DNA from 2 places in the Pseudoalteromonas sp. '520P1 No. 423' genome. Region 1 is predicted to be linked to the other one. Evidence: predicted binding sites of a transcription regulator. Region 1 holds the regulator's gene; the other holds the start of a gene.
What was found. Region 1 encodes LexA, which represses DNA repair genes until DNA is damaged. Its sites were predicted from a motif close to TACTGTATNNNNATACAGTA; they were not measured.

Region 1 (10,897 bases):
AAAAAAACTCTTCTGTATCAAGTTTATTGAATAATGTTTTATTTGAATTAATAACGTCTTGCAGCGCTGTTTTTGTTACGTTTAATAAATCAAAAGTCATAGGATGAGAAATGCCCAAAGGTTGAATTTTTAGTAAGGCATCGGATGCACGTTTGTAGGCTAAAATAGATTTGGTATTGTAATCAACAAACAGTTTTTCACAGGGTAGGTCGGTAAAGCGTTTATAAATGCCATTAATAGATTTATTGTGAGTTGTTAAGTGCGCGGTTGCAAATCTAGGTGTGACTCCAATTGATGCACCTATATGCATCGCTAAAGCTGATGCTTCTATTAATGGGGAGCTTCGCTCTCTACTTGGTTCTGTTATTTCATGACGGCGACATGCAGCCATATATAAACCAACGTTACCTAATAAATCAAAAGCATTATCAAAACCTTCATCGGTATTGCCTTCTTCTAAAAGGGTTTTTATTAAAGCTTTGCCTTCTTGCTCCAATGCATTTTTTTCACTTTTTCCTATACCTTCAATATTCGCTTTATCTTGTTGCTGCCAATATTGCGATTCTAGTGCGGAATTTAAAGTAACAAATCGTGTTCTAATCCAGTTATCAAAAGCTTGTGTATTATTGGTCATATTAGACTCTTTTTTATAAGCGGTGACTTATTAAAAGATAGCATGTCTACAAAATAGCATTTCATTAAAAATCACTTTTATTTTGCTTAAAAAGAGTGAAATAAGGTATAAATATTATATTAATTATCGAAATCCACTAAGAATAAAAATGAAAGCTGATTTAGATAAAACAGATTTAAGTATTTTGCGTATTTTACAAAAAAAAGGGCGTATTGCGATTTCACAGCTTGGTGAAAAAATCGGTTTGTCCGATACTCCATGTCTAAGGCGAATTCGTAAATTAGAAAAAACAGGAGTGATCACTGGTTATGGTGCCCAATTAAATCCACAATCTGTTGGTTTAGATGTATTGGTTTATGCTGCCGTTAAATTAGCCGAAAGTTCAGATGTTTATGCTCAAGGGTTTGAATGTGCCATACTTGAATTTAATGAAGTAATTGAATGTTCAATTGTCACTGGTGCCCATGATTATATTTTAAAGATAGTCGCGTCAAATTTGCATAGTTACGAAGTGTTTGTTAAAAAATCCTTAGGTAGTTTAAAGTATGTATCAAGTATTGAGTCAACAATTGTTCTAAAACAAACGTTAATGAGAAGAGAGCTTCCTTTGTGATTTGTGAAGTTATTTAGACATAACACTTCAGTTCTATATTTTTATTATTAGGTTTATATATTATTTATGAAGCATTTATTTTCGATTGTTCTGTGTTCATTATTGATTCTTCTTATGCCTTTTCAGGCTGTGGCTACGCCTTCATTTTGGGACTTCTTCAATAAACATAACTCAATTATGCTTTTAATTGATCCCAGAAATGGAGATATTAGACATGCTAATAACGCGGCTGTGCAGTTTTATGGCTATAGTCAAAAACAATTACAATCAATGTCTATTCAACAAATAAATACCCTGACTGCAAAGCAAGTTTCTGATGAAAGGTTACTAGCGGAAAAAGAAGGACGTAATTTTTTTATATTCAGGCATAGATTAGCAAATTTAGAAATTAAAACCGTTGAAGTGTATTCTGTTCCACTCAATTTTGATGGTAAAACTTTACTTTATTCTATTATCAGAGATATTTCTAAAGAAAGAGGATTAGAAACCGATCTGTGGCATTATCAAACTCAGCTTGAAAAAATGGTTGAAGTACAAACTACAGAAATTAAAAATCAAAATGAGCTCCTAATTTTAATTTTTTGCGCTGCTACAATATTTCTATTATCTTTAATTGTGGTGCTCATAATTGCATTACGGCATGTTAATTCATCTAGAAAAACACTGATACAAAATGAAAAAGAATTAAGACTTGCTGCAGGTGTATTTGAAACTGCAAATGAAGCTGTGATGATCACTAATACACACAATGAAATTATAAAAGTGAATAGTGCTTTTAGTGATATAACAGGCTATTTGGCAAGTGAGGTGATTAATCAAAATTTAACTCAATTTAAATTTATCTCGGAAGATAAAAGCTATTTAAAAAATATTTTTACCATATTAAAGAATCAAGGAAGTTGGCAAGGAGAACTTTGTAGCGAGCAAAAAAATGGCGAAAAATACTTACAATGGTTAGCTATATCAACGATGAAAGACCCTAATAATCGCGTTGAAGGATATGTTTTTTTATTTAGCGATATCACGCAAAGAAAAGCGGATGAGCAACGTATCTGGAAGCAAGCTAATTTTGATTCTTTAACAGGACTTGCAAATAGAGGTTTATTTATCGAGCATTTTTATCGCAGTATTGAACGAGCCAAAAGAAAAAATAAGCTGGTGGCTTTACTTTTTATCGACTTAGATAGATTTAAATATGTAAATGATACCTTTGGTCATGCTGCTGGTGATTTATTATTAATTGAAGCTGGAAATCGAATTAATAAAAACCTCAGAAAATCCGATACAGTGGCAAGGTTGAGCGGTGATGAATTTGCTTTAGTATTACCTGATATAGATGAATTACATAGTGTCGAAGCTGTTGTTAATAAGCTTTTAGCTTCCTTATCTCAACCATATGACTTAGAAGGTAAAAATGCTTTCATATCAGCAAGTATTGGTATAACAATTTACCCTGAAAATGGCACTGATACGGAAACTTTATTAAGAAATGCAGACAGTGCGATGTATAAAGCGAAAGAAAAAGGGCGTAATGCCAGTTACTTTTTTACCCATGAAATGGATGTTAATGCGCAGCGTAGAAGAGCGTTAGAGCAAGCCTTGCACTATGCACTAAAAAATAATGAATTGTTTTTAAATTTTCAACCTATTATTAATTTCGAAACAGGTGAAGTTACCAGTTGTGAAGCGCTGATACGCTGGAAAAATAGCGAGTTTGGCTTTATCTCACCTGATGAGTTTATTCCGTTAGCTGAAGATGTCGGTTTAATAATCCCCATCGGTGAGTGGGTATTAAAGGAAGCATGTAAAGTCGCTATGACTTGGGTTACAACTAGACGGGAAACCGCGCCTTCGATTTCCGTCAATTTATCTAGTTATCAATTTAAAAAACAAGATATTACTCAGTTAGTAAAACAAACTTTATTTGAAACAGGATTGCCTGCCTCAAGACTCACATTAGAGATCACGGAAAGCTTATTAGTTAATGATGATGAATCAACATTAAGCCAGTTAGAACAATTAAGAGCGTTGGGGGTTTCATTGTCTATAGATGATTTTGGTACAGGTTACTCATCATTAAGTTATTTGAAAAAATTTCCAATCAATTATTTGAAAATAGATAAGTCCTTTGTTATGGATCTCGTATTAGATAAGGAAAGTAGGGCCTTGATAGAAGGTATTTTATCTATGGCTAAAAGCTTACAATTAGAGGTGATTGCTGAAGGTGTAGAAACTCAAGCTCAAGCAATATTTTTGAAGTCGCGAAGCTGTCCATACGGTCAAGGTTATTTATATAGTAAACCTTTAGTAGACATCGCATTTCAGCAATATTTAGATCAAAATTAAGGTATAAGTTATGAGTCAAGTATTAGATGATTTATTATCATTATTGGATTTAGAAACCATAGAGGAAGGGCTTTACCGCGGTGATAGCCAAGATTTAGGTTTTAAAGCTGTTTTTGGCGGACAAGTAATGGGGCAGGCTTTATCAGCTGCAAAGGAAACAATCGTTGAAGAAAGGTTGGTACATTCACTTCATTCCTATTTTTTACGCCCTGGTGATGCCGCTAAACCTATCGTATATGATGTCGAAAATATTAGAGATGGTAAAAGCTTTAGCACGCGAAAAGTAAAAGCGATTCAAAATGGTAAACCGATATTTTATATGACAGTCTCATTTCATAATGAAGAGCTAGGAGTAACGCATCAAGCATCTATGCCTAATGTACCAGGACCCGAAAATTTACGTTCATCATTAGAGTTTTATCGCGAAAATGCCAATTTGATCCCTGAGAAAATAAGAGACAAAGTATTATGTGATAAACCGATTGAAATGAGGCCTGTTAATTTTCAAAGTCCATTTAAACCAGAAGTCACTTTAGCAAATAGGTATGTGTGGTTTAAAGCGAATGGTGAAATGCCAAATGATCCTCGCATTCATAAATACTTATTAGCGTATGCGTCGGATTTTGAGTTTTTACCAACCGCATTGCAACCACATGGATTGTCTTTTATGCAGCCAAATATGCAAGTTGCGACTATAGATCATGCGATGTGGTTTCATAGAGAGTTTAGAATGGATGAATGGATCTTATATGCAGTTGATAGCCCTTCAGCGAGTGGTGGTAGAGGGTTAGTAAGAGGTCAGTTTTTTAATCAGGATGGCGTATTAATTGCGTCAACTATGCAGGAAGGCTTGATACGTCAAAGATAACTATCAGAATTGATATTGAAATATAAATAAAAAAAGAGGGCTAATAAGCCCTATTTTTATATTTATCAAATGTTACTTAATTAGCCTATGCACTTATCATTATGTTGAGATGTAGTCAGTTCTATTGACTGTAAAACATTTGGTGAAAGTAAATGTGTAACAGCATCATAAAACGCAAATAATTTAGTACCCGATTGAAAATCATTATTATGATCAACTTCTAATAATTCATTTTCTTTTAAGCCTAAAATAAAACTACTTAAAACTTTTTTATCAAAGAATTCAGGTGTTTTAATGCCATGTAACAAACTGAGCCTTTGCGCTAAGTTTTGACTACTGATTTCTAATTTAGCACGACTAATGCCAGATGATTTTGGAATTAAACCTAATACAACTGCGTATCTTTGCAAAGTGCAGTCAATAATACGGCTTAATAAATCTAACTGAAAATAGGCACTGCTAGAATCACTAATAAGAGATATATCGTTCCCAATGACTTCAATTAATCCTTGCGCATTTAAATTATTTAAAATTGTTGCAACATAATCATCGGCGAGTGGTTTTAAGAACCATTCAGCAGAAAATAAAGGATAGAGTTTTTCTACTAGCGCTTTACAGCTTTGAATATCCGTTTTTTGTTGTTGCAAAATAAAACGCGCTAATAAGCTAGGTACACAAAACAAATGGATTACGTTGTTTCTGTAGTAGTTTAATAAGACTTTTTCTTTATCTTTAATCGCAACAATATCACCAAATGAATCTTGTAATAAGTTGAGCTTGTTTAATTTAAGTGCATGCTCAAGTAGCGCATGTGCATCCTCATTAGGTTGCGTTACTCTGTCTGTATAAGGTGCATTAGCTTGTAGGTTTAAATACAACTTTAATTGAGTAATCACTTCAGGTTTACTTAAAGCATGTTTATCGCTATTTAATAATATTAAAGCTAATAAATTGATAGAATTTAATGCCGCAGCGTTATTAATGTTCACCATGATTTCTTGTGATAAATCGCTTACTTGGCTCCCTAACCATTGCGGTTTGATTGAATCATCATCGCTAATTGAATCTCGCCAATTAGGTTGGTTATCATTTAAAAATTGATTCACATTGATAGGTTCAGCAAAATTTACATAACCTCGGCCATAATTTTTAAGGTTTTTAATGGCTTTAAAAATACCAAATACAGATTCGTTCTTTTTATTGTCACCAGCAAGCTCTTTTAGGTAAGTGCTTACTTCCATAACATGCTCATAACCTATATAAACAGGCACGATAGAAACCGGTCTATCTAAGTCTCTAAGCATAGCTTGTATCGTCATAGCTAACATGCCGGTTTTAGGTGTTAGTAACCTGCCTGTTCTACTGCGACCGCCTTCAGTATAAAATTTAACTGAATGACCTTTGTTAAATAACTGGAAAAGGTATTCTTTAAAAATACTAGAATAAAGTTTATTACCTTTAAATGAACGACGAATAAAAAAGGCGCCACATCGTCTAAATATAGGTCCTGCAGGCCAAAAGTTAAGGTTAACACCAGCTGCGATATGTGGTGGTACTAACCCTTGTTGATAGATCGCATGGGTTAATAATAAATAATCCATATGACTTCGATGGCAAGGGACATAAATTATTTCGTGACCTTTTTGTGATAATTCATTAACTTGCTCAATATTTCTAACGTCAATGCCATTATAAAGTTTGTTCCATAACCAAGTTAATATTCTGGCAAAAACGCGTATCACTGCATCGTTATAATTGGCTGAAATTTCATTGAGTTGCTTTAAAGCGTTTTCTTGTGCTTTTTCATTACTGATATTCTTACTTTTAGCTTCATCAGCAATGGCTTTTTTGATGTTTTTTGAGGCTAAAAGGCCTCTAAATAGCTTATCTTTAGAAGGAAGTTTAGGGCCTGTTGCAGCAAGCTTTTGACGTTGAAAATGTGCACGTGCAACACGAATTAATTTATGAGGTAAATCATCGGTAGCATGTTTTTTATTGAGTAACTCTCTTGCATCAACAGCTTGGCTAAAGCGAATCATGTTATCTCTACCAGAAAATATTACAACGAGTAACTTTCTTAGCCAGCTAGGACTTAACGAGTGCGATAATAAAGTACCTAAACCTGGCTTTTCTTTACCTGGGTCTCTGCCCCATAATATGGTGACTGGAATAATTTGCACCGTTTGTTCTGGGTTTTCTCGCAAAGCTTTAAATATTATTTCACCTTGCTCTATCGCATTTGTTTTTTTTCTTTTTGAGCCAAATAAAGGCGCCGGATTTGATAATGGGATTAAGCCTGGCAGCGAGTAGTCACCTAAGATCTGATTTTTTCTTGGGTTAGGTAAACCTAGCTTTTTACATTGATGACCTAACGCAGCTAAATCGCTTTGAGAATTAAGTCTTGTAATGTAAAAGGTCGGCAAATTGGTTTTAAGGCCTAATTGTGAGCAAGGGTCTTCAGGAAATAATTTGCTTTTTACAAAAATGCTATTTGTTAACTTTGCTAGAAAGTTAAACCCTGTATTTATAAAAGAAAAAAACGCCATTGGTCCACCTAAGAAAAAAGTTTGCGCAAGGATATCAGTAATTCAACATTTATTATAGAACTGGACAGACCATTAAGCTTTATCAAGAGTAAAATATCTTTTAAATACTTGTTTGCCATTTTAAAATAACTGTATATACTCACAGTAACATGTACTGTATGGAAACCCAGTTGTATGCGACCGTTAACAAAACGACAAACACAAATTTTAGAACTAATTAAGGTATTTATCAAAGATACCGGTATGCCTCCTACAAGGGCTGAAATAGCGCAATCTCTCGAGTTTCGTAGTGCAAATGCAGCTGAAGAGCATTTAAAAGCTTTAGCTAAAAAAGGTGTTATTGAAATGGTGCCGGGTGCTAGCCGAGGTATTCGCGTAGTTGAAGACGAACAACCTGAGCAACTTGGTTTACCTTTAATAGGCCAGGTCGCTGCTGGTTCACCGATACTTGCACAAGAGCATGTTGAAAGCCATTACGAAGTTTCAGCTGAATTATTTAAACCTGCTGCAGACTTTTTATTACGCGTAAATGGCATGAGTATGCGAGATATCGGCATAATGGATGGCGATTTATTAGCGGTTCATAAAACCCAAGTTGCAAATAATGGACAGGTTGTCGTTGCTCGTGTAGGCGATGACGTAACCGTTAAACGCTTTGAAAAAAAGGGCAGCCAAGTACTTTTGCATCCTGAAAACGAAGACTTTTCTGATATTGTAGTTGATTTAGAAAGTGAGTCTTTTGACATTGAAGGTTTAGCAGTTGGTGTTATAAGAACAGCCGATTGGATGTAATATAAATTTAATTAAATGTATACCAATTCCAATAAATATGTGAACAATCTTAATGGTCTAAATATACAATAGCTACGTTGCTTTCAATCCCAATAGCCAGCTATTGCTCAATCAAGCGCCTTGCTCTTGAAAACTTATCCTAATTTATATTAGATCACTAACTTAATAGAATTGGTATTACACAAACTCATTAACGCTAATATTATTTAATAAATGAATATTAGCGTTTTTTATTATTTTTAAAATCATATTGTTACAAAAAAAACTCTTCAAATACAATTAATGCCAATAAAAATCAATTAAACACTGTTTTGCAATAATTAATATGCTTTTTTTAGGCTGTACCCCTTATATTTATGGCTTTCGACTAGAGCCCTCTTCTTGAATTTTTCTAATTAACTTACTGATTTAACAAATTTATCAAAAATATCTATGTTATTTTTTTGTTAAAACTTGAACAAATAACAATCATGGACTATTTAGTTATAGAGCTGTTTAAAATAAAATTTATTTAAAGCGGTAATAAAAAATATATCAAAATAAATACCAATTATAATAGTGAAATGGCAAAAGCATTTGAAGTTTAATTTAATTACCTGGTCTGAGGTGGTTTTATTCGATTGATATTTTAACCATTTCTTTGCTTTAAGCATAAAAGGAGATGTCACATGGGTGTCGTGCGCTTTACCTTGTGGCTTATATTGCTTATCCCTCAATTAAGTTTTGCAAATAGCTCGCTTAATATGAGAACTGGAGTAACCGATATAAGTGAAAACGTTTATCAACTGCATATGATCATTTTTATGATTTGTTGTGTGATAGGTATAATTGTCTTTGGCCTGATGTTTTGGGCTATATTCCGTCATAGAAAATCAAAAGGGGCAAAGCCAGCCCAATTTCATGAAAGTACAAAAATAGAAATATTATGGACTGCAATTCCTTTTATTATATTAATAGGTATGGCTGTGCCAGCTACTAAAACATTGATTGCTATGGAAGATACTTCAAAAGCAGATCTGACTATAAAAATAACCGGATCTCAGTGGAAATGGCACTATGAATACCTGACTTATGAAGGTAAAAAGGGAGACGTGGATTTCTATTCCATTATGTCTACTTCACAAGATCAAATAGCCAATAAAGAAACTAAAGGAGAACATTATTTACTTGAAGTAGATAAACCTTTAGTGATCCCAACAGATAAAAAAGTACGCTTTTTAATGACGTCAGATGATGTGATCCACTCATGGTGGGTACCTGATTTCGCAGTAAAAAAAGATGCTAATCCCGGATTTATCAATGAAGCTTGGACCCGTGTAAATACCCCAGGTACATATAGGGGTCAGTGTGCAGAGCTATGTGGCAAAGACCATGGCTTTATGCCAGTTGTTGTTGTTGCTAAAGCGCCAGCTGAGTTTGATGCCTGGCTAAATGAAAGTCAGCAAGAAAAACAAAATGCAGCTCAAGCTGATCAAGCTTTATTATCTCAAACTTTATCAAAAGAAGAATTAATGACTTTAGGTCAACAGGTTTATATGTCTAGCTGTGCAGCATGTCATCAGCCTACTGGGTTAGGGATTCCAGGTGTATTCCCAGGATTAAAAGCAAGCCCAATCGCTTTAGGCGATGTAAATGCACATATCGATGTGGTTTTACATGGTACGCCTGGGACTGCAATGCAAGCATTTGCGAAACAACTTACTTTAAAACAGTTAGCTGCAATTGTAACTTATGAGCGTAATGCTTGGGGTAATGATACGGGTGATTTAGTACAACCTAGCCAAATTAAAACCAGATTAGGGGGTGATGAATAATGAACTCAATTACTCAAGATCAAAAAGATTCTCAAGAGCAAACAAATGCGCATGAAGGAGCGATCATATCAGATCATGATGGTGCGCACGCAGAGGATCATCATGGTCCTGCTAAAGGATTTAAACGTTGGTTATATACAACAAACCATAAAGATATAGGATCAATGTATTTGATCTTTTCATTGGTTATGTTTTTAGTGGGTGGCACCATGGCTATGGTGATCCGGGCTGAGTTATTTCAGCCTGGTTTACAATTAGTCGATCCCCACTTCTTTAATCAAATGACAACTGTGCATGGTCTTATTATGGTGTTTGGTGCCGTCATGCCTGCTTTTGTTGGTCTAGCCAACTGGATGGTACCTTTAATGATAGGTGCGCCAGATATGGCACTACCAAGAATGAATAACTGGAGCTTTTGGATTTTACCATTTGCTTTTGCTATTTTACTTGGATCATTATTTATGGAAGGCGGTGGCCCTGCTTTTGGTTGGACTTTTTACGCACCACTTTCAACAACATATAGTAATGATAATACCGCTTTATTCGTATTTGCAGTGCATATAATGGGTATAAGTTCAATAATGGGCGCAATTAATGTGATTGTAACCATAGTGAATATGCGTGCTCCGGGCATGACTTGGATGAAGCTGCCATTATTTGTTTGGACTTGGCTAATAACCGCATTTTTATTAATAGCAGTTATGCCGGTACTTGCTGGTGTTGTTACTATGGTTTTGACCGATAAATATTTTGGTACTAGCTTCTTTAATGCCATGGGCGGTGGTGACCCCGTTATGTTTCAGCATATATTTTGGTTCTTTGGTCACCCTGAAGTTTATATTATGATTTTACCTGCATTTGGTATCGTCTCTTCAATTATCCCTGCGTTTTCTCGTAAAAAACTCTTTGGTTATGCATCTATGGTATATGCCACAGCCTCTATCGCATTTTTATCATTTATCGTTTGGGCACATCATATGTTCACAACGGGCATGCCATTAGCGGGTGAGTTATTTTTCATGTATACCACTATGTTGATCTCGGTTCCTACTGGGGTGAAAGTCTTTAACTGGGTGGCAACTATGTGGCGAGGCTCTTTAACTTTTGAAGTGCCCATGTTGTTTGCGATTGCATTTGTGGTGTTATTCACTATAGGGGGGTTTTCAGGGTTAATGTTGGCAATTACGCCCGCCGACTTTCAATACCATGATACCTATTTTGTGGTGGCACATTTCCATTATGTATTAGTGACGGGGGCAATATTCTCCATTATGGCAGGAGTGT
Region 2 (10,897 bases), 3.0 Mb from region 1:
ATTATTGGCCCACGTATCGGTCGCTTTACTAAAGGCATACAAAAAATTCAAGGCCATAATATCCCCATGTCAACAACAGGTACTATTTTTTTGTGGTTTGGTTGGATTGGATTTAACGCCGGTAGTACTTTAGCAATAAACGACAGTGTACCTAAAATCATACTCAATACAAATACTGCTGCGGCATTCGGCGGGTTAACAACACTGATTTTAACGTGGATGTTGATGAAAAAACCCAATGTCCCCCACATTTTAAATGGAGTCTTAGCCGGTCTTGTCAGTATTACAGCAAGTTGTCATGCAGTTGAAGTGTACGAAGCAGCTGCAATTGGTGTGTTAGGTGCCATAATATATTTATATTCATCACATTTACTTGATAAATTTGAAATCGATGATGTTGTAGGTGCTGTGCCAGTACATGGTTTCTGTGGGTTGTGGGGCACACTCGCTGTTGCTTTATTCGGAAGTAATCAAGCACTTGGTACAGGATTGAATTTTGGGCAACAATTATTCATTCAACTTATCGGTGGGACTGTGTGTTTTGTTCTTGCATTTGGTGGTACGTATATTTTTTTACTATTTATCAATAAATTGATTGCATTAAGGGTGAGTAAAGAGCACGAAATAAATGGGTTAAATGTATCTGAGCACGATGCCTCTACTGAGATTTTAGATTTGCTTTACTGTATGGAAACGCAAAAGACTAATGGCGATTTTAGTGAACAGGTTTACGTAGAACCGCATACAGAGGTTGGACAGATCGCCGCTGAGTACAATCGCGTATTGGATAAAGTAAATGAAGAAATGAATATATCTATCGAAGCCAGAAAATTAGTAGAGCTTGAGCATAAAAGAACCACTGATAGTATTAATTATTCCTCCTTGATTCAACATGCAATCATTCCAAATGATACTCTGTTTAAACACTTTTTTAGCGACCACTTCACCTATTGGAAGCCTCGCGATGTAATTGGTGGGGATATCTATTTATTTGATGTATTTAAAAAACGAAATGAATGTTTATTAATGGTTATTGACTGTACAGGACATGGCGTTCCCGGAGCATTTGTTACTATGTTGGTAAAAGCCATAGAGCGCCAGGTGATAGGTAAGATTAATGGAAATAATGATATCGATATCAGTCCTGCTTGGATACTAGCTTATTTTAACAAAGCGATAAAGACTCTTTTACATCAAGAGGGTAAGCAAAGCAAATGTAATGCAGGCTTTGATGGTGGTATTATTTTATATAATAAAAATACAAATACAGTAAAGTATGCTGGTGCTCAATTGCCTTTATTTATGATTCAAGAGGGTGAGATTGAATTGATCAAAGGCGACAAACATTCAGTGGGATACCGTAGCTGTGATTTTGACTTCGTGTACAAAGATCATGAAATCATCATAGATAAAGAGACTTATATTTATCTAACAACGGATGGCTATATTGATCAAATTGGTGGTGATAAAAATTTCCCTTATGGTAAAAATAGATTTAAAAAGACGTTGTTAGAAGTACATCACAAAAATATGATAAAGCAAAAACAAACGCTGATAAAAAATATCCATGAATACCAAAAACAAGAGGAAACGACAGATGACATTACAGTCATAGGAATAAAAATTAGTAACATAAATTGTTAATTAGCCTCAGTTCTGCATAAGAAACTCTTTATCTAGCCGAGTTATTCGAATTCTTGGCTGTTTTTCTTGAAAAATATATACAATTAATCCACCGATTAAGTTAACCATAAAGCTTATGCTGCTACGATGTCTCGAATGCTCTATCTGAGATATATTTTTTAATTGGTAAAAAACAGTTTCAACAATAAAACGCTTTCTAAGCATTCATTTATCGCAAACTTTCATAACTTTGGCTTTCATATTTTTTCTAATTCCAGTTACAAAATCGATATTTTTTCAGCCAGTTCTGCTTTTAATTTTTTAGATAAGTAATCCTTATCTCCATATGATGAACCCCATAAATTTTTACCATATCTGGTATAGGGTTCAAGGCTAGCGCATTTTAATCCCAGATTCTAGCAGGGTTGAGCGATAATCATCGTCTAGTTCTGCCATTTTCTTTTTCCCCGCCTTAATAGCTGACTTGGTTGTACGGGGCAAGATTACGTGTGTTTAATAAATGAGCTGTAAAACTTTGTCTGCATAATCAATATCGAACGTTGCTTTGAAACGCTTAGCTTTCAGACCTTTTTTACAGCTCTTTTCAAGTTTCAACAAATTGAGAACAAGGTGTCTAATTACCGACATTAAATAACAATCCCGTTACTGCTGTATGAGCGACTACTGGTAAGATGATGCACAACACACGTATCAAGCCCAATATAGCGAAATATTTTTTTCATCGCTATACTGGGTAATCAAAATATATCAACAGGTATAACATTTGCTGTAAAGGAAAATAATCTAACTTTAACTTAATGCTTTTTCCAATTTGGCTGTGATTAAGAACTCACATGCTTAATAACTACTTTTTCTATCATTCGTACTTGAAAAGTAGTAAATTTTATATTTATTATCTCTTCTTTCGCTAGCACAAGTTGACCATTTGGTTCATCAATAATGCGATTAGCAGGGATTTCAATGTTATCTTTGTCCATCACACAGTGTAATTTCGAATCAAGGCGATAATACAGGTTTAATTAAGATATATCTTAGCAATATATAACAAGGTACTGTTGGCAGGTATACCAACAAAAAGGACATCGCTTCAAATTAGATCAGTAATAAACTTTTATTTATAAAAGGAAAAACAGCAATTAAAAGCAGACCGATAAAAAAGAAGGCCTCCACTAAAAAAAGGTAGTGGATAAAATATAGTGGTCACTTGTAGTTTAATATTACTGGTGGCCGAGAGCTGTTCCAGCCCCTTAAAATAGGTGTTCTCAAACCAACCCCTGCTATATAAAGTAAGTTTTTCTATCATATGTAAATACCTGAAAGAAATTTAAAAATGCTTGGTATCAGCAGCAGATGCATTTACCGTAACCATTAGCGCACAAATTAAATATTTCATTTCAATCCCTAATCAATTAAGCCATATTGTAGGCTAAGCATATTATTTGGTTTAATGTCAGACTGAGAACAATTTGAAATAATTCCCCCCCAATTCCTGAAAATACTCGTATATTTCATGATGCTTGCTCACCATTTCTATAGAGAGTTAGCTAAACACCTACGACATTTTCAGTTGCAACACGCCTTGAAGCCATTAAATCTAGATTTAGCTGTTTAGCTGTTTAGCTGTTTAGCTGTTTAGCTGTTTAGCTGTTTAGCTGTTTAGCTGTTTAGCAATACATGTGAATGTTGATAGTTCTTTTTCAATTGTTGGTAATGCATTTAATTCAAAAGCAGAGGCTTCAAGCCAAGAAGGTTCTAATAGGTTATCTTTATAATCAATCATAAAAATAGCTTTATTATCAAAAAATTCACACTCTAAACGTGTGGCGTTAGCACTTATCATAAATTCGGTATTAAGCTTTAGAATTTGCTCCATCATTACAGGTGTTAAAATATAGCGAGCCATTATCTGGTCATCAGAATACACTTCAAAAAACTTTTCAAAGTCTAAGTTTTCAAGTGCTACTTTTTCTGTTACTTTGGCATATTTTGTTAACAAGTTTCCTACTTTGCCATAATCACACTTAACCAAAGTATGTGAATTAAAATCAAAAGGCATGGTCAACGTAATAATGCCACCTTTAAACACATTAACTTGTCCATTTTTAGTTTTCTTATCAAGTTTTAATTCGCTAAACTCAAAATGAATATTATCAATTTCTCCATACACATAATCTTCAGTTTTTATAAAATCAAAATAAGGTGATATCGATACTTTTTTATCATATCTTTCGTGAATTTTGATTTAACTGAATAATTAAAGTCACCGTACATTTTAACAATAATAGGCAATATGGTTTCTTTGTATTGATTTACATAATCAAGCGCCGGTTTATATGCCCAGCCAGTACCAATACAAAAAGCAAGCAAAATCGGGTAAAGCGCACCTATGTCACTGCCTGTGATTAACCCAAGCACAGATAACGAAATCGCAATAGGCATAACCACCTGTTTAAAGGTACGATTACGGGTATAAAAAGCTTTTAGCTGTGCCAGCCTAAACTGCTCTATTCCATCTAGTTTAGGCTTTATCTCATTTTCAAATACCGCCAACAACTGCTCAGATGGCTAACATCAATTTTTGCAGCGTTGTGTTTACGAAAACGTAATTTAAAGGCTGCTAAATAGCTGCTCAATTCATTTACATTAAATGACATTGTTAACTCCTGCTATTACTTTAATAATTGAGTCGCATCGACTGGTTTACGCTCACTTTCAGAGATTTGAAAAAATGCCATCACACTCACACCAATCAAGCAAGTAATAATATTACCAGGAAATACTTGAATGCTATTTCGCAGCACGCGATTTGCGCTATTAAAATTACGCCTTGCAGCTGAAATATGCGCTTCAACATCAGAATAAGCACGTTGCGCTTCGATCATAGGTTCATTTGATTTTAACTCTGGGTAATTTTCTACAGCAACTATTAAGCCTGACAATGAGTTTTGTAATTGTCCTTCTAATTTAAAGCGTTCATCAATATTTGCTAACCCTTTTTCAGTCTTTAAGACTTGAGAGCGTAAACGCGTTACTTCTTCTAATAAAGACTTTTCATAAGCCATAAATTTATTGGCAATAGCAAGTATGTTCGGAATTAAATCAGTGCGCTTTTTAAGTTTCACATCAATACCTGAAAACGCTTCTTCCATTGCATTTCGTTTGGTGATAATTGAAACATACCAGGAATAAAAAACGATAATCAAAACCGCTAAAACACCAATTCCGATCCAATTATTTGATATAAATTCCAACATACTATTTCCTTTTATTATTTTTATTACCTACTGCAATCAAAACTAGCTAATGAGTAAATTAACTATTAATTTCAAATCAACTTACATGCTAAAAATTATTTATAAATGAATAATTTTTAGCTCAAAGTCATTAAAAACTGTTTTTTCATCGCATTCTAATTCGCCAGCCATTCTGATTTACATCCATTATAAAAACACAACCATCACTAGCACTAAATTTTTTACCATTACTCCATCTAAGAACTACCTGTGACACATCTGGCTGGGTTTTAGTGGACATACGTTTTTCTGTTACAATATAACCACCTGCTTTATCCAACTTTTTTTGTCTTCTTTTTGCCCATTTAACTATCATAGCTTCAACTTTTGCAGCTTTATCACCTTCGAACCATTTTTTTTCAACAAACGTTTTTAGCAGCTCTATATCATTATCTTTTTGTGCATTTTGATAAATATCACATTTTTCGATAAATATCGGATCTTGATTATCTTTTGCAGTGAAACCAACATTAGGTATAGCCTGTGCAGATGAACAAATAGCTAATAAACATCCACCCATTAAAAATTTTTTCATTATTTTCTCCTATAAATTTTTTAGTACCCGCCTTTACCTTCTAATGCTTGTGACATCTGCTGAACAGGTATATCCATTGGTTTTATTTTAAACTGCTCTTGATATGTAAATATGTTTAAAGGTATTGAATGACTTGAACTTTTAGAAAATTTAAAAGTGTAACCTGTTGAAATTTCTTCATAACTTTTGAACAATTCAAAACCTTGATATTTAATAATATGTAACAGTTCTATTGGTAGGTTATCGAAATGACCAATACTTGTTTTAGCTAAAACTTGATAATTAAAAGCTTGTTGTTGGATGAGCGCTAAATCAGCTGGGGTGAGTTGAAGCTCTGACGCCAAGGCAGTTTCAATTCGATACAAAAGCTCACCTTGCTGATAGCCGTTATAAACTCCCATTTTAGCCAGTTCAAACAGAATATTATTATCTTCATCATTACTTGGATCTGCGGACATCTGCATCATGTTATTAATTTGTTCTTGCGTGTCTAGTTTTATGCCTTGCTTTAACATTTGCGCTTTAGCAAATTCAATCGCAACCGATTGAGACATCTTTTGTGCAATGCTTGTTTTCACATTAATGAGATAATGCGCTTTATGATTAATGCCTATTAAAGAAAAATGTTCATTTGGCATTATGAAATCATTTCTAACTGCATTTTCACTAACATACAACACACTTTTACCTATGTTTTTATCTGCTTTGAAAATATCAAATTCAAGCGTAATATCAGCATAAGTTAAAAATGGTTTAAGCAAAAATAATGAACAAAAAAAACACACTATATTTTTTTTCATGGAACTTTCCGCTAGCAAGCATTTAAATAAATCCCGACAATGTCAGTGTCCTAATTAAAATTAAAACACTGAGTCTGGGTTTATAAGTATAAAGGCGACTTTAAAACTAGCTCTACACGTCGATTTTTTTGCATATTTTGCATGGTATTATTAGCAGCATCAGGTGAAACTGGACCAATACCTATTGCATGCAACCTCTCAGGCTTTATTTGATATTTTTGAAACAAAGTATCAACAATAGTATTAGCGCGTTTTTCTGATAGGGATTGGTTATATTGATAAGACCCTTGGTTATCAGTATGCCCAACCACATAGATAGATATTTTTTTATTCTTTTTGAGAAACTTTGCAATTTCATTCAATTGAGGCTCTGAGCCTTTTTTTAAAGTTGCTTTGTCGTAATCAAACTCGATTCCGTATAATGATACACGCCCATTCGTTTTAATTTCTTCGTTTAACTTTTCACTTGCAACATTTAAATTAACCTTTGTAAGTGGTTTAGTTTCTATGATGTCTATCGTCATTTCTAAAGGCAAGTGCGCATATCTTTTATTAAAGTAGCCAGTTAAATAAATATCCCCAGCATCATCTTTTTTTACTGCAGAGAAAAAGTAGTAATTTGACTTTTTGTCCATATTATAAAAATCAAAGCCATGCTTTGTTGCAAAAACAGTATTATCGTAATTGTTGCGTATTAAATAATTACCACACGTTTTAGCTTTACACTGAAAAAGAATATCTATGTCGTTATCAATTAAAGCTTGCTCATAATTTTTCCAGACAAGTAAAGGACTAAGCTTTTTATCCATTTCATAGTTCAAAGTTGTCACTTTGCCAGCAATCGACTTTTTAGCAGGTTTTTTCTTAGCGATATCAAGTATCAAAGGATATTGTTCAAACTCAATAACCGACTGTTTAGTAATATATGCGCTTGGAAAGCGTGTGATTAATGGATGATCTTGTCCACCTTTGGCGTCTTTTTTAGCTGTTTTTAATTTTTTATAATCTAATAAGTTAACTTTGTAATTATCATTAACTTTAATATTTGCTTTGGGTAAGTCTGTAGAAAATATTTGTTCATATGCGATTTTAAGGTTATTTTGGTAATCTAACTTTGCAGAAACCATTAATCCAATTTCTGAGCCTGCTTGCATTTTACTTGCTGAAATGATCGCTAATGATTTATTGTTAAATATATCGTGTCCCTGATAGGTTTTATAACGATATGAGTCAGTATTCGCAAAGCGTTGAAGTAATTTATTACCGCATGTTTTATCAATGCAGTTCACATGAATGTTAAACCCATTACTTTTTAACTCTGTAGCGTAATCTTTAATTAGTTGGCTATAATGAACACCTTTGCCTTTTACTATATATGATGCGCCATAATACTCACCTGAAATTAACTTCGTAAAGTTTTCAGATTTAATATCTGTGTCACGCATGTGTTTATAATCAACATAATTATATTTAGTTGAAGACTCTCTTTTAGAATCTGGATAAGGAGATAAGATCAGGCTTTGACTGTTAGCGTGCGCATAACTCGATGCAAAAACACATACGGCTAGGTAATAAAAAAATTTCACGATACATTCCTTGTACTTTTTATGTCCATTTATATTGCTTAAACCAAAAGTTGCATATCAGAATTGATTTAAGCACCTGATATAATATATAAAATTCATCAAAGATACAAACCTAACAATCAAAGCTAAGTTGCCCTTCTGTATTTTTTTCTGGTTTTATGCCAACACCGACGCCTAACAACCGCACGCTTTTATACTTACCTCTAGCAAACGCTTTTTTTAGCAAAGCAGAAAATACATCAATGGATAAACCATCTGATACTTTATCTGCGGTTGTTGAAACAAAATCTGAAAACTTCACTTTAACGCTTAGTTTACTTATGCTGGTGATTAAGTTTTGTTTCTCTAATCGCCTTTGTAACTCTTCTAATAAGCCTGGTAATTTTTCTAAACATGCTTGCTCTGTGTCTAAATCAAATTCATAAGTATGCTCTACACTCAGTGATTTCCTTACACGCTCAGTGTGTACTTTACCTTGATAGTTACCCGCACATTTTTGGTACAAGTCATAACCAAAATTGCTTAAAGTGCGTAACATCCAATCTTCGCCTTTATCTAATACATCTTTACCCGTTTTTAATTGCAAGGCTGATAAACGCTCAAGAGTCACTTTACCTACCCCTGGTATTTTACCTAAAGGTAAAGATGTTAGGAAATCAGCTATTTTATCTGGGGTAATAATACATTGACCATTTGGCTTATTTTCATCGCTGGCAATTTTGGCTATAAACTTGATTGGGGCCACACCTGCTGATGCCGTTAAGCCTGTTTTATCAAATATCTTTTGTCTTATTTCTTGTGCCATTAACGTGGCACTGCCTGAACAAAGAGGGGAATCTGTAACATCTAAATAAGCTTCATCAAGTGAAAGGGGCTCAACTAAATCAGTATATTGGTGAAATATTTCGCGTATTTGATTTGAAGCTTCTTTATATACCGACATGCGGCCAGGAACTAATACTAGGTGAGGGCATAATTGCAGGGCTTTATAATTAGACATAGCTGAACGTACACCATATTGGCGAGCAATATAGTTAGAGGTAGATATAACGCCTCTTCGGCTCTTGCCCCCTATAGCTAAGGGGACGTCACGCAAAGCTGGATTGTCGCGCATTTCAACTGCAGCATAAAAGCAATCCATGTCTATATGTATAAATTTTTTCATACAGCTATTTTTACTGTTTATTTATACAGTGTCAAATTTAAATAATTTTAAACACAAAAAAACCTCGATAAACGAGGCTTAATAGTCAAACTTTAGTTTGAACTAAAGTATTTGATTATCTTTCCAAGATTGCTCTTTAGCCATGCGTTCTTTTCTACGATCACATGGATCATCACAATCACAAGCTTTTTCAATACCCATGGCACCTAAACCACCACAACTACTTGCCATAGCTTTATTTTTAACCATCATACCTACAGCCATCGCTGCCGCAACAATTACCAGTAAAACAAATGTAAGAACAAAAAGTGACATAACTAGGCCCCTAAAATCACTAAATTGAAAAAGCTAAATTTCGTGGCGTATTATACAGGTAGTACAAAACAATAACTATAGTAATTCAAACTTAGCTCAAAATAGCGTGACTAAAATGCGCGCTATTTTATACTTTATAAGTACGGCGCAAACTGAGGGCTTGAATATGACATTAATCCTTCAGTTGTTTTACTAATAAGGTATACAGCAATATCATTTTCTTCTGCGTATACTTTTGCTTTTTCAGTACCCATGACCGTCAGAGCTGTAGCTAATGCGTCAGCAGTCATAGATGATGGGTGTAAAACAGTGACCGATACTAAATCTTGCTTAATAGGTTTGCCGGTTTCTGGGCTGATAATATGCGCATAAGTCTCGCCTTCTAGTTCGTAGAATATACGGTAGTCACCTGATGTAGCTACACTAATAGTCCCTAACTTCAGCTCTTTATGAACTGCGCGCTGAAATAAAGATGGATCAGGCTGCTCAATTGCAATCCTCCATAAAGCGCCATTGGGTTTAGTACCACTTAGTCTTAACTCACCACCAATCTCAACCATATAGTTGGTATAACCATTAATCTCTAATAATTCAGCGACTTTATCTACACCAAAACCTTTGGCTATCGCTGAGAAACTCAACTCTAATTCTTGGATAGATTTTGTTAAACCTGCATTTGATAAGGATAACTTATCAACACCCATTTTTTCTTTAATACTTTCTAGTTGTTCAGCAGTCGGTACTTTTGTTGGCTGTTTATCTGGACCAAATCCCCATAAATCAATTAATGGTCCCATTGTCACATCAAAAGTTTTAGTACTTTGTGCTAGTCTAATTGATTCAGTCATAACAGTTCTAAAATCTGCTGATAAAGGAAAAACTGTACTTGCTTCTAAACGATTAAATTGACTAATTTCTGAGTCATCTATATAGGTAGACATAGATTGATTAATTTCAGCCAACAAATCTTTTATATCTGAAAATAAATTTAATGAACGAACTTCTGATTCCGGCACAAATACTTTTACAGTAAATGTTGTGCCCATCGTTTTACCTTGTAAAAGCACTTCTTGGAATTTTTCTTTTTTATTATTTGGCTCACAGCCCAACATTAAAAAGAGTGTTAACACCAATAAAAAGCTAAAAATCCATTTTTTATTGAATAAGAATTTATTAGAGATGTAAGAGTCCATCAATATTTCCAGTTTAATTGTCGATTAGGTTCTAATTTATGGAATAAAAATTAATCATTTCGTATTAATTTATTGTGAAATCACTTCATTTTTCACATAAAAGAAGCTTGTTACCAGTATAAACCAGTAACAAGCTTTTTTATAGCTTCAAACTATAAGCTTCTAATTAATAGTCGCTTTAGTTGAGTGTTTTACTTAACCACCAAAGTCATCAAGTAAGATATTTTCATCTTCAACACCTAGCTCTTTAAGCATGCTGATAACAGCGGCATTCATCATTGGAGGACCACACATGTAGAACTCACAATCTTCAGGTGCTTCATGATCTTTTAAGTAGTTTTCTAAAAGAACATTATGAATGAAACC

Region 2: dinB (DNA polymerase IV) is a predicted target of LexA. The motif match lies at 9,035-9,054, and genes of this name have one in related genera.

What each region holds. Positions count from the first base shown of each region.
Region 1 is NZ_BBZB01000001.1:288,734-299,630, reverse strand. Features, by position in the region: gene PSA_RS01410 (monodechloroaminopyrrolnitrin synthase PrnB family protein) at 1-634, opposite strand, end outside; gene PSA_RS01405 (Lrp/AsnC family transcriptional regulator) at 783-1,247, shown strand; gene PSA_RS01400 (EAL domain-containing protein) at 1,314-3,593, shown strand; gene tesB (acyl-CoA thioesterase II) at 3,604-4,461, shown strand; gene plsB (glycerol-3-phosphate 1-O-acyltransferase PlsB) at 4,542-7,007, opposite strand; gene lexA (transcriptional repressor LexA) at 7,182-7,799, shown strand; gene coxB (cytochrome c oxidase subunit II) at 8,468-9,613, shown strand; gene ctaD (cytochrome c oxidase subunit I) at 9,613-10,897, shown strand, end outside.
Region 2 is NZ_BBZB01000001.1:3,278,708-3,289,604, forward strand. Features, by position in the region: gene amt (ammonium transporter) at 1-1,644, shown strand, start outside; gene PSA_RS27235 (transposase) at 1,651-1,848, opposite strand; gene PSA_RS26405 (DUF3137 domain-containing protein) at 3,293-3,811, opposite strand; gene PSA_RS26410 (hypothetical protein) at 3,826-4,194, opposite strand; gene PSA_RS15035 (LemA family protein) at 4,314-4,898, opposite strand; gene PSA_RS15040 (hypothetical protein) at 5,044-5,472, opposite strand; gene PSA_RS15045 (hypothetical protein) at 5,493-6,272, opposite strand; gene PSA_RS15050 (OmpA family protein) at 6,353-7,858, opposite strand; gene dinB (DNA polymerase IV) at 7,971-9,023, opposite strand; gene nqrM ((Na+)-NQR maturation NqrM) at 9,126-9,338, opposite strand; gene PSA_RS15065 (FAD:protein FMN transferase) at 9,473-10,531, opposite strand; gene nqrF (NADH:ubiquinone reductase (Na(+)-transporting) subunit F) at 10,727-10,897, opposite strand, start outside.